Regions from separate parts of the Aminipila terrae genome, predicted to be linked through region 1. Evidence: riboswitches for the same ligand, from Rfam matches in the RefSeq annotation. Region 1 holds a riboswitch; each other region holds the start of a gene.
What was found. Region 1 has a riboswitch for cobalamin ahead of Ami3637_RS02455 (hypothetical protein). Riboswitches for the same ligand answer to the same signal wherever they lie in the genome.
Positions count from the first base shown of each region.

Region 2: another riboswitch for cobalamin. It lies ahead of cbiQ (cobalt ECF transporter T component CbiQ); the one in region 1 lies ahead of Ami3637_RS02455 (hypothetical protein).
Region 3: another riboswitch for cobalamin. It lies ahead of Ami3637_RS15755 (Dph6-related ATP pyrophosphatase); the one in region 1 lies ahead of Ami3637_RS02455 (hypothetical protein).
Region 4: another riboswitch for cobalamin. It lies ahead of Ami3637_RS08900 (hypothetical protein); the one in region 1 lies ahead of Ami3637_RS02455 (hypothetical protein).

Region 1 covers NZ_CP047591.1:527,308-530,494, reverse strand. The annotation lists gene Ami3637_RS02460 (stalk domain-containing protein) at 1-648, shown strand, start outside; cobalamin riboswitch at 798-967, shown strand; gene Ami3637_RS02455 (hypothetical protein) at 1,227-1,505, shown strand; gene Ami3637_RS02450 (hypothetical protein) at 1,618-1,761, shown strand; gene Ami3637_RS02445 (TIM barrel protein) at 1,809-2,585, shown strand; gene Ami3637_RS02440 (homing endonuclease associated repeat-containing protein) at 2,657-3,187, shown strand, end outside.
Region 2 covers NZ_CP047591.1:1,767,265-1,770,451, reverse strand. The annotation lists gene Ami3637_RS08445 (heavy metal translocating P-type ATPase) at 1-1,325, opposite strand, end outside; cobalamin riboswitch at 1,528-1,731, shown strand; gene cbiQ (cobalt ECF transporter T component CbiQ) at 1,877-2,716, shown strand; gene Ami3637_RS08435 (energy-coupling factor ABC transporter ATP-binding protein) at 2,728-3,187, shown strand, end outside.
Region 3 covers NZ_CP047591.1:3,259,320-3,262,506, reverse strand. The annotation lists gene Ami3637_RS15760 (nitrogenase component 1) at 1-1,191, opposite strand, end outside; gene Ami3637_RS15755 (Dph6-related ATP pyrophosphatase) at 1,242-1,901, opposite strand; cobalamin riboswitch at 2,072-2,315, opposite strand; gene Ami3637_RS15750 (SufBD protein) at 2,365-2,811, opposite strand; gene Ami3637_RS15745 (stalk domain-containing protein) at 2,829-3,187, opposite strand, start outside.
Region 4 covers NZ_CP047591.1:1,858,857-1,862,043, reverse strand. The annotation lists gene Ami3637_RS08900 (hypothetical protein) at 1-1,797, opposite strand, end outside; cobalamin riboswitch at 2,005-2,217, opposite strand; gene Ami3637_RS18555 (M20/M25/M40 family metallo-hydrolase) at 2,860-3,187, shown strand, end outside.

The DNA of each region.
Region 1 (3,187 bases):
AAAACGCAGCTGGACTATATGCATAAAAAAGGTGAATTGGACTTTATTAAACCGTTTAGCTATAATCAGACTGTTAAAAAATCTGGAAACGTTTATACCTGTGAACAAAACCTTTCAATGAATACGAATAGTAAGGATTTATTTTACATAAAAAGTAAATCTACTATGGAATCAAAAAAAGTAGATATGAAATTTCCTGTACAGGGGACAGATATAAGTGCTATTTCTCAAAATATTTCAAAGTTAGAGGATAAATACAACCCGGTTAAAAAAGTTGAAATTTCATGGGAAAAGTCCAGAGAGACAGCGGAAGATGGTTATGATTATTGTGACATTTATTATACAAGAAAAAGTGCGTCTCCATTATCCCAGGAAAAAGATTATGACTGGGGCGAATATCAGAATTTAAATAAACAAATGTACGTTCCACTGAGACAAATCTGTGAGTACTTTGGAGAAGAGGTTGGCTGGGACAATCAAAACAAAATAGCATATGTTGTCCGAGACGGGAAAAAAATCAAGATTAATGGCATTTATGATACTGAGACAGTGTTTGTGAAAGCCCGGGATTTTGAAAAATTGGGATATAAAGTAAACTACAATGGAAGTAATCCTGATACTCATTTAGTAACTATTGAAAAGAATTAATGTGGGTTACAAAATAGAAAGTTATGAATTGGCTGAAATAAAAAATATTTATTAATGAGTATAGGGTTGACAAAACTTACCTAAAGATGATACCATTAGGCTAATAACTGAATAAACATTTATGTTCTGCAAACTGAAACCATGCAAATTGATTTGGCGGTAAGTTATGCAGCTAAGAGGGAAGCAGGTCAAAGTCCTGCGCGGTCCCGCCGCTGTAAGTGAGGAGTTCCTTTCTATAAGCCACTGGTTTTCTAACTGGGAAGGCAGACAGGAACAATGATACACAAGCCAGAAGACCTGCATAAATTGTTGGAGTAGCCGACGGGTAATCGGTGATGCTTATAGGCCTTAGGGGCTTTTAAGAATGATAAATATTACAGAAAAACGGACTGTAGCAATCTTGCTACAGTTTTTTTTGTTTGTTTTCATTCGTATGAAGAAGTCTTTTCATTCCTGAGGGTGTAACAGATTTGCAAGATATGCAGATTTGTTATAACCCTCATCCTTTTTTGGACTTAAAGTTAAAAATATACTTTTTAAATATTAATTAAATATAGTTAGATACAAGGAGGAACGCCATGAATGTTAATTGGTTCAAAAATCAGGACAATATAGTTTATGCAAATACTCAGGAATTTGTGGACAATTTTTCTAAAGAAACAGGGATTTCTAATCTGGCAGAAAAAATCGAAGAATTTAAAAAATCTCCAACTGCAGATGGAGTCACTGTCATTGGAAGAAAAAGAACAAGTGTAAAACTTTTAGTACCAAATCTGACGTTTAATGAAAAAATAGAAATGGGAGAAAATGTATGGATTTACATGGGAGAAAACTATGAAAGCTATTGTTTGTATTAACTAAAACTGTAATAAATAAAATACAGAAGTCTCTTAGTTGAGTAAAACAGGAATTAGTTTTTCAAGTGCTCGCTAAGGGATTTTTTTTACGTAGAAAGGATTAAAGTAATATATGATTCAACTGATAAATATGCCTCTTGTAGATGAAGTATTAAAGGAGTACAAAGACAGCAGCGAGCTGGAAAAAGTATGCAGTAAATATGGCTGCCATGGAATCGAAGCCATATGGGGGGACAGGAATGTAAATTTAAAGTAGATAAAACTCTCATTAAGGGCTGGCATTTAGCTTTTTTTTGCGATTGGTTGGATTTTTGGAATGAAAACGAAATTGAGTTAATTCATAAATTTAAAAATGCAGAAACCTGGGAAATGTTTTATGGTGGAAAAAACAGGGAGGCACTTATAAAAATGCTGCGTGAGGATTTGGACAGGGCAAGCCGTGCGGGTGCGGAATACGTAGTTTTCCATGTTTCAGATGTCTCCATAGAAGAAGGATATACATATAAATGGCTTCATACAGATGAAGAGGTAGTAGATAGATCGGCAGAATTAATTAATTTGTTATTTGATGGCCAGAAATACGAGTTTAAATTGTTAATGGAAAACTTAAACTGGGCAGGCCTGGATTTTACACGGCCAGAGATAACTAAAAGGCTTCTAAAAAAAGTACACTATAAAAACAAAGGAATAATGCTGGATATAGGACATCTCATGTGCACGAATCTGGAATTAAAAAGTGAGCAGCAGGCAATAGAATATGTTCACAGGATGCTAGATGAACATGATATATTGTGCAGATATATAAAGGGAATTCATTTACATCAGTCCCTGAGTGGCGAATATGTTAAACAACATCTTTGCATAGCACCTGATTTGCCAGAGGATTATTTTGAGAAGTTCAGTGTTGGGTATAAGCATATTCTGAATATAGACACTCACAGGCCTGTAACGGATTCTGGGATAAAAAGTGTCATAGACAGAATAAACCCCGACTATCTGGTCCATGAACTGGCAGCCTCTGACAGAAACGAAAAGGAACAGGTCCTGCACATACAGACAGAAACCTTGAAGAGACCCTGATGTTTTATATTGGTGTGGTAAATTATCAGAGGAAAAAGAGTGTTGTCTGAACAGTAAGAAAGGAAACTAAAATGCATCAGGAGAGCGCAGCAGAAAAGTATATAAAAGAATTTTATGAAATAGTAGACGAAGGCATTAAATCAGGAAACCTGGAGTATGATGAGGGCATTAAAAATGCAGAGCGTATATTTGAATTCTCCCAGACCAATTCTGGGAAAGGAAGACTTGTTTATTCCAGCTTCTCAGATGAGGATTTATGTAAAATATTGACACGTAAAGCCAGAGAGCTGGGGCATGTTCCTGCACAGAGAGAACTTTACTGGTTATATAGGATATACATAAAGAGGCGGTTTGGGAACTGGCCTAAGGCACTGATCACCGCAGGGCTTTCAAAAAAAGCAGGAAAATGCGGGGATACCTATGAAAAGGTCAAAATGGATAAAGAGCTTGAAAAAGAATTACTCAGCAATCTAAGGAAGAAGGCTGAAGAATTAGGCAGACCCCCTCATATGCATGAAATGGGAGAAATAGCTGAAAGCTTTAAATACAAGTTTGATACATGGGCAGAGCTTCTTGATGCAGCAGGTATTGATAACCAGTGG
Region 2 (3,187 bases), 1.2 Mb from region 1:
GTATCAGACAGTACGATAAATCCCGCAGTTTCTTTATTGATGCCTATGTAAACGATTGTAGCCCCTTTCTCTGAGTAATCAGTGGCAGCCTTCTGAATCTTTTCAGGTATGGTGATTCCTTCTGTTTTCAATAAATCAGGTTTTCCTGCCATCACTTCCTGTCCGTCTACAAATGCTCTCACTCCCTGACCTGCTAAAAGAGAGAATTCTTGCGGTTCACACATGGTATGACATATTGACTGATAATATGAAACAATAGATTTTCCTATAGGGTGTTCCGAGCGCTGCTCTGCAGAGGCTGCATAGTATAATAACTTTTCTTCTGTAATACAATCATTAAAGCTCTTTACTGCCATAACGTTGAGTTTCCCATGAGTCAGGGTTCCTGTCTTGTCAAAAGCTATATGTTTCACTTTAGAAAAGCGCTCCAGAGCGTCTCCAGAGCGGATAATAATGCCATAGGTTGTTGCATTGCCAATGCCAGCCAGAATTGCCGTTGGCGTAGCTAAAATAAATGCACAAGGGCAGAACACAACCAGAACGGTTACTGCACGAATCAGTTCTCCTGTAACAGCCCCCGTAATAACCGCTGCTCCCAGTGCCGCCCAGACCATCCACGTAGCCCATCTGTCTGCAAGGGTTATGATAGGGGCTTTATTGGCCTCTGCCTCTTTCACCATTTGAATCATCCTCTGCAGAGAACTGTCCTTCCCTACTTTAGTGGCTCTCATAGTAAACGTCCCATACTGGTTCACCGTTCCGCTGGTTACTGCATCTCCAACAGTCTTATCTATGGGTAGGGATTCCCCTGTCATGACCGATTGATCAATGGAAGTCTCCCCTGACGCAATAACGCCGTCAACAGGAATTGTCTCCCCTGCCAGAACCAGCAAAATATCATTAATGTTCACCTGGTCCGCTGGAATGATTTTCTCCGTACCATCCTTAAGCACTCGTGCAGTCTTCGGGGTTAACTTAATCAATCTTTCTATGCCTTCATTTGCTTTCCTTGAAGTGCCGTTTTCAAGAAGAGTACCAATAGCCATGATAAATGCAACTTCTCCGGCAGCAAAATACTCACCGATACACACGGATGCTACTAAAGCAATTGAAACAAGAACATCAGCCTTTATATCATGATCCACTACTAATCCTTTAATGGCTCCTAAAAGAATCGGTATTCCACACAGCACAATTGCAATCCATGCTGAATCAAATCCAAGACTTCCTCTTAGTAAATGGGATAAGCTGACCAGCAGAGCAATCCCGGATATGATAACAAATATTAAATTTAGTTTATCCTCTTCCATTATCCATTTCTTCATTTTTATTTCTGCCTCCCTTATATTCATAAAATTAGTATATAATCTGTCTATATATTCTTCTGTGTTATAGTTTTCATATCCCCCAGGGGGATATGAAAACTATAACACTTATTCCTCTTTTGTCAACTATGCAGTATTATTTTAACTTTAAGTATTTCCCCATGCTTGACATTAAAAGTCAGAAGTGATAATATCATCATGCAACTAAATAGATATTTTGTGTTCCGTCAAATGCGTTTGACGGCTAAGAGGGAAGCAGGTGTCAGTCCTGCGCGGTCCCGCCGCTGTAATCGAGGAGTCAGAATCCTGTTCCGAAAAGGAAGATCACTGAAACATAAGTTTTGGGAAGATCGGAAGATGATGTTGATACGTAAGCCAGAAGACCTGCATAAAATTCCATGTAATCCGATGGGAGATCGGTTTATATTTTTATTGTGTTTTACAGAAAAACGGGCTGTAGCGAAAGCTGCAGTCTTTTTTTATTTTAAAAGATGCATACTGGATAAAATTTGCCTACATTTTTGAAGCTGTAATGATTGAGGATAATAACAATGGAGAAACACATCATTTCTAAAAACAGAGAGCATCATAAACACCATAAAATCGGACATAAACACGGAGAAGGTTCCTGCATCGACTTTTACGCTTACAATTCTGGAATAAGACATTGGAATCCAACTTTTAAGGTATCTTTTTCTGCTTTGACATTAATCTTATGCATTGCGCTAAATAATCCCTATGTGTCTATTGCAGTAATTGTATCCATGGCGTATCTGACGATAGTAAAGGGTGGGCTTCCAGTACTTTCATATTTGTCGGTGCTGACAATTCCCATTACCTTCATTCTTCTTGGTACGGTTACTATAGGAATTGACTTGTCCACTCAGCCTATTGGCCAATACAATCTGAATCTGGGACTCTTTTATATTTTCACTTCAGAGAAGAGTTTGAAGATTATGTGCTTTTTAATCCTAAAGGTTTTTGCTGCAATCAGCTCTATGGAAATGATGGCTTTGTCGACACCATCAACCGAAATAATCTGTGTGATTGAAAGAGCACATGTGCCCAAGCTATTTATAGAATTGATGATGATGACTTATCGTTACATATTTATTCTGATAGACGTAAACATTAACATCAGAAATTCTGCAGATTCACGTCTGGGTTTCTGTGATTTGAAAACCTCTTGGAGTACATTCGGAAAAGTTGCAAGCAATATGCTGATTGTTTCAATGAAAAAGTCTAATGCCTATTATGATGCCATGGAATCCAGATGCTATGATGGCGAATTTATGATTCTGGAGGAAACACAAAATGTTAGTGCAAAACAAGTTATCGCAGCAATGATATTTATATTTTTTCTTTTAGTACTATGGTACATCACGCAATAGAAAGGGTCATTATGAAAAATCCGATTTTACAAATTCAGAATTTACATTATTGCTATGGAAACGGAAAGACCGCCCTGAATGATATCAGTCTGGATATCTATGAAGGTGAAAAAATTGCTGTTGTCGGTTCAAATGGTGCTGGAAAATCTACCTTTTTCCTTAATACTAATGGTGTTCTTAAGCCTGACGAAGGCCAGATTTTTTATAGGGGAACCCCTATTAACAAAAAAAACTTAAAAGAGCTTCGTAAAAATATCGGTATTGTGTTTCAGGATGCAGATAATCAAATCATTGCTTCTACTGTTTTGGCAGAAGTGGGATTTGGTCCTATGAATCTAAAATTGCCAAAAGAGGAAGTTTTAGAACGTGTTGAAGAAGCCTTAAAGTATATGAACATTCTTGAATTTAAAGACCGGCCTCCCCATTACCTTAGTGGTGGAGAAAAAAAACGAGTTAGCATTGCTGATATCA
Region 3 (3,187 bases), 780 kb from region 1:
CAGCGCTCCCCGTTCAAAGAGTCTGCGCCTGCCAGAGGAACTGATACTTTGATAGGATAAATAGGCACAGTTCTTAGGCGCATGTGCCAGTATTACAGCATCCCGGATATGGATACTCATAGTCATAGCGCCATTAAATGCACACCCGTGCAAAGGTTCATTTCGAATAACATTCTTTGATAAATATCTGTTTAATGACGTAACTTCATCTTTGACTGAATGATTTTCGCTGTTTACGGTTATACCCTGATGATTTTCGCTGTTTACGGTTATACCCTGATGATTTTCGCTTTCTTTTGTTTCTGAATCACATTTGCTAAACGGTTTCTTATAGTCAGCCTTTACGGTCTGGTAAATAACGGCTTCCAATTCATCGTCTGAAAGAGGATTTGCCTCATACATTGGAACACCATCAATTATATTTCTGCTTAAAGACTTAAAGATGTCATAAATCTTTTGTTCTTCATCTTGAATATCTGCTCCTTTATTTAGCTTCATTTTGCGAGAAATAAGTTCTACAACCGTAATATTTTTTCTTTCTGCCTGGGCAAAAACATTGCTTCTTGGAATTTTAGCACATACAGGCAGTCCCACTGCTGCTGCAAAAGCATAAACTTTTCTGTCTTCATCTTCAATATTACGGGAATTATATAACAGGCCGGCTACTCTGTACTTGCCATTTTCATAATTCTTTATCCCTCTGAGAATATTATTGGCTGCATACATTGCCATATATTCTCCAGAGGTCACTAAAAAAATAGTATCCGCATATTCTCTTCGTATAGGAACAGCAAACCCCCCACACACAACGTCACCCAAAACATCGTACAAAGTTATCTCATATTCTTCCTTAACCCTGAACTGCTCCAGAAGTTCAAAAGATGTAATAATTCCTCTTCCTGCGCACCCAACTCCAGGCTCAGGCCCTCCTGCTTCTACACACCCAACAGAACCATATCCCTCAAACAATATGTCTTCTTTTTTATAATCTAACGCTCCTGTTGTTTTGATATAGTCTAAAATCGTTGTTATCTTTCTCCCGTTTAACAGAAGTCTGGTTGAATCATGCTTTGGATCACAGCCGATTTGTAATACCCGCTTTCCTGAGTCAGCAAGTGCCGCTGATATATTTGCGCTAAGCGTAGATTTTCCAATACCACCCTTCCCATAAATAGCTATTTCATTTTTCATTAGTACCTCCATACCTTGCTAAAGACTTGTTGAGTTCAGATTTAAGCAATTTATAAAACCTTTATTCTTACATACCTGCCATCAAAAACCGGAATACCTGGATTAAATTCAACAGGTTTACTGAAAAGTGGTCCATCACATACAAAGGTATGGTATTCGCCATTCTCACCGCATGCATCAACACCCTCTGACTTTAGCTCTGCCACAAGCTCTCTTGTCAGCTGTTTTCCTATATATTTTGCATCCATTTTCTGTGTATCTATAACGGTGATATAAGTTATAAATCCACTGTCTATAAAATCATAAACCACCTGCTCCCTGGATTTTTTCCAAAGGGGAAGCAAAGGCTTTATATCTGCATTGTTACATCTATCTGTGTTCCACGCCAGATGTTCTTCTATATCTATATCTCCAAAGACACAGACTTCTGCACCTTTAGCTCTCTCTTCTTTTAAGACTCTTTCAAAGTTCATTTCGTAATCTTTGCCTGAGGTTCTTATTAGTCTTATAGGTATTTGTAAAGAATCACAAAGCCTTTCTATCATTTTTTCGTCAATGCCGTGAAACCACGTTTTGTTTTTATCTTCATTATATGTCATTATTAAACTTTGAGGTTCAAACCCCATGAGAATTGCTTTATATATAGCTAGGGTGCTGTCTTTGCCACTGCTGTATGATCCTGTAAATTTCGTATTACTTTTCAATTCCATCTGCCTCCTCCATTATGATGATTTCTGTTTATAAAGCTTACATCGATTCTGCCTGATGACATACAAAAAGCTGTAACATTACTGTTACAGCCGTTTTTCTGCAATTATTAATTTTGTAGAACTCCGTGGGATACCCACCCTTGTTCAAGCCCTCCGAAATTACCCGTCGAAGACTTTTGAAAATTTATGCAGGTCTTCTGGCTCATGGGTCATCATTCCCTTCAACCTTCCCAAGCTAAAAGCTCAGTGGTATATCATTCATGAGGATTAAAAGCCTCATAAACTCAATCTGATGGAACTCTTCATATACAGCGGCGGGGACCGCGCAGGACTTTTACCTGCTTCCCTCTTAGTCTGCAGATAACAAAGAATAGTTGGTTGTTATCTATGGGCAGAACATAAATTTCTATTTATTTGTTACTTTATGCTATCATTTTCCCTATTAACTGTCAACATAGTTTGATCAGAGGGACTCTATATTTTTTAAGGCACCCTGAATGTCTGAATAAACTAAGGGCTGCATACTGCTGTTATACATTTGAGGATTTGCTTTACGTAAAGCACTGCAAATGCATTCTTTTAATTCTGGCTTATATTTAACAATGTCTGGCAGCGTCTTAATACACTGTCTTGCTGTAATGGGCTTATCATCCATTATATGTTTCAGATATTCGTCAATAACCTCGTCCACTTTGAAATCATTATCCCATCTGGCATTGGCAGCAATTAAAATCAATCCTCTTGTCCTGACGTAAGAGTTTAAATCATCCAGCATTTCCACAAATGTATCAAAATAAGGGTAGACAGCATCTGATTCAGCACTCACAGCTTCCAGCTGTTTTAAGCATTGATATGCAGATTTATTATCTTTATCTTTTAAACCACAAACCAACTCATTGATATGGTTCATTACACTCACCTTCTTTTTTACTGATCAGACGAAGTAATAATCACTCGTCTTGCATCTGCATCCCATTTTACATCCGCACCCAGATTTTCTGATACAAACCTCAATGGAACCAGCGTAAAATCACTTTGTATAAGAGGTGCCGTATCCAGGGAAACTTTAGAACCATTTACATAGGCCACCTGACTTCCGATACTTACACTGACTTCTTTACCATGGATGCTGGCAGAAGCAGTCTTTGCTTTATTATCCCATTTTACCTGGGCACCTAAAGATTCAAAAATCTTTCTCATAGGAACCATAGTCCGTTGATTTTTCATAATCGGTTCACAATCAAAATATAACTCTACCCCATCTAAATATACGGTAATTGGCTTTA
Region 4 (3,187 bases), 1.3 Mb from region 1:
TATCGATGTCTCAGGCGGTGTCGGTGGCACATATCTTTCTCCTATTACATAAAAACTATCATTATCATTTCCAAAAGTCAGTACACCTCCGCTGTAAGCCATACCCTGCAATGCATAGGTCTCTCCAGGTGTCTGCCATACTTTTGCTCCATTGCTTCCATTGAAACAATAGCCTGCTCCAGTTCGAGAATTAGTAGTAAAATAGAGGTAATCTACTCCACCCTTTGTATATACTAATATAGAGCTTAGTACAGGTCCCGGTTCTGCGACGGAAGAAACTTCATGGTTTCCTGTTTTGGCTACCTTTTGGACGCCTCCGGCAGTAAATCCACTGTAGTAACCCACATAAATATTATCTCCTACTACTGTTGGAGTAGAAGTAGAGGTTCCTGCCAGCTGAGCTTTCCAGTCTAAAGTCGGGATTCCTTCTTCAGGAGTAAAGCTCCATAAATAACCACCCTGGCTGGTAAAGTAAAGATGTCCGTCTACCAGAGAAATAGTGCTGCGCACATTCCCTGATTCCACTCCTCCTACAGTTGACAAATTGATAACGCTCCCTTCCGAAGTATTGTCAAAATCATTACCTACCGGACGAGCATAAAGATATCCTTTGTCTCCACCAAAATAAACATAATTACCCTCTACTACAGCACCTGCCCGATAAAAGCCGCCATTGCCTGGATTAAAAGTTTTTAACTCCTCATTATCAAGATCATACTGATAATAAGTTCCTAAATAATGCCCTGACCATGTGCCGAAGTATAGATACTCTCCACTTTTCACAATAGGAGTGCCTATTACTGCATTATCTGGTATATTTAAGGACCATTCTGTAATAGGTTCTTCATCAATATTTGCTACTTTTGTAATAGAACTATTCTGTTCATACAACTGGCAATATTCAATCTCCACAGTATTACTGTCATTTTCTGAAATTTCATAGGTAAATTCCAAAATATTATTTGTCCCTGTATTTACAGCGGATTCGGCTGTTGAAAATTGTTGCCCAAACATTAGGTTAAAATAAAAACGTCCATCAATAAAATTGCAAGAGTTTAACGACTCACTTCCAACTATAGTTCCATTTAGCTTAGCAGTGATAGTCATATTCACATTGTTTCCGTTAATTTTTACACAGGTAGCAGAGCGATGAGTGTCACCCTTAGTCAGATTTACATTTGTCTGGGTCAAAGTAACAGTCTGATTACCCGATACGGTTACCTTTCCATCCTCCATGGCAGTCCCTGCAGAAGATACCGTCCAGCCGTCTGTTATGGCTCCTCCAGTCAATGCCAGCCCATCATTATAGGCTTTCTGATTATATCCTGATGCTCCCACATAAATGCATCGGTTATCAGTATCCAGGTAAGGAGAGGATAGTTGGATGCCTGAGCACTGTGTAATTTGCTTATCCCATACTACCTGTGGAGTAGATGCCGTGCAGTCAATTTTGGCTAGTCTGCCGCCACCTTTACCATATGCAGCTTTATACCCGTCATAAAGCACATATGCATAGGTATTTCCATTTCTAGTTTCCATGACAGGTACCGTATCTACTCCTGCAAATGGTTGTCGTTCTGCCCATGTCGACCCTATACTACCAGATCCGTTTTTAGGTAAATCTACACGAGTGACACTTGGACTTCCGCTAATTTCTGCTCCATCTGTCAAAATTCCGTTATGAATATCATTTCCCTGATAGGTTGGCCAGTCCATCCCATAGGCACTCAGACCTGTACTCATAACCATAGCTATAATCATAAGTACTGCCAATGATTTTCTTAGATTAAATGTCATTTTTCTTTTGTTCCTCCTGTTAAAATAATACACAAACACCTATACTGCAAGCTGCTGCAGCCACTTTTACAAAATGTTCCCCCTTTTGTTTTTGCCAACAAAAAAGGCTGTAGCAAATCTGCCACAGTCCATTTTCACTGTTTCTCTTTTATTTATTTTAAAAAATAAATTAAAAATACAATTCCCTGGTCATTTACCTCGTAACCAGTTACTATTTTAATCCATGCAGGCCTTCTGACTTACGTATCCACATTTCTGCCCTCTTCCCAAAAGCTTTATTTGCTTTCAGTGATGGTTTTTCATCTTGTATATGAATGGGCAGGAACTCCTCGTTTACAGCGGCGGGTCCGCGCCGGACTTTCACCGGCTTCCCTCTTAGCTGCCGGCTCCCGCCGACAGACATAGATATTTATTTAATTGAATAGCTCTCCTTGTCGAAATTTGTTTAATATTGTCGAAATTTCATAATTATATATGAAATGGAAATATTTATATTTTCATCAACTATAATATCACTTTAATTTCTATATTTCAACATTATTCTTAATTAAATATTTCTTATCTTTTTATCATGTACTGCTCATAAATTAAAACTGTTGAAAGGTTATATAACCATCCCCCGACAGTTTTAATTATCATGATGTTTCCTACAGCATCCGAATCTTATTCTAACTCAGTGTATGCCAATCCTCTTAAAACGTTCTACTTCTCTAATCTGTTGATTATATAAAAGTTTTGTAATAGTCTTAGTTCTTGCTAAGAAAGTCTAAAATTTAATCAGACCATTCCTATATCAACGGCCTGGGACACATCCTGATTTCATAAATGCTCCGATAAATTAATAATTTGATTTAACAGAAAGAGCATAAAAAAATTATATTATAATAATATTTATATGCGATAGATTCTGAGATTGAGATTTCCATTAATTTTGCCTCTTTGAAATAGTTTTTCCTACTCTTCTCAAACTAAAAAATACATTTAATCACTCCCTTTATTCGACATGATGCCTTATTTTTTTATGGTAGACTATATTATCCAATTTTAAGAAGGAGGTTTGTTATGGAAGACAGAGTATTGAAAAATCAAGAGCCTGCCGATGTGTTTTTCTATTTTGAAGAACTCAGCAAAATTCCCAGAGGTTCCGGCAACGAGCAGGCCGTTAGTGACTATTTGGTCTCTTTTGCAAAGGCTCATGGTCTGGAGGTCATGCAGGATGCAGCACTAAATGTGCTGATTAAAAAACCTGGCAGCCCAGGCTATGAAAACAGTCCCGGCGTGGTCATTCAAGGTCATATGGATATGGTCTGTGAAAAGGGCCCCGGTGTGCTCCACGATTTTTTAAGAGATCCGATTAATCTTCAGGTGCATGATGACATGATATATGCCA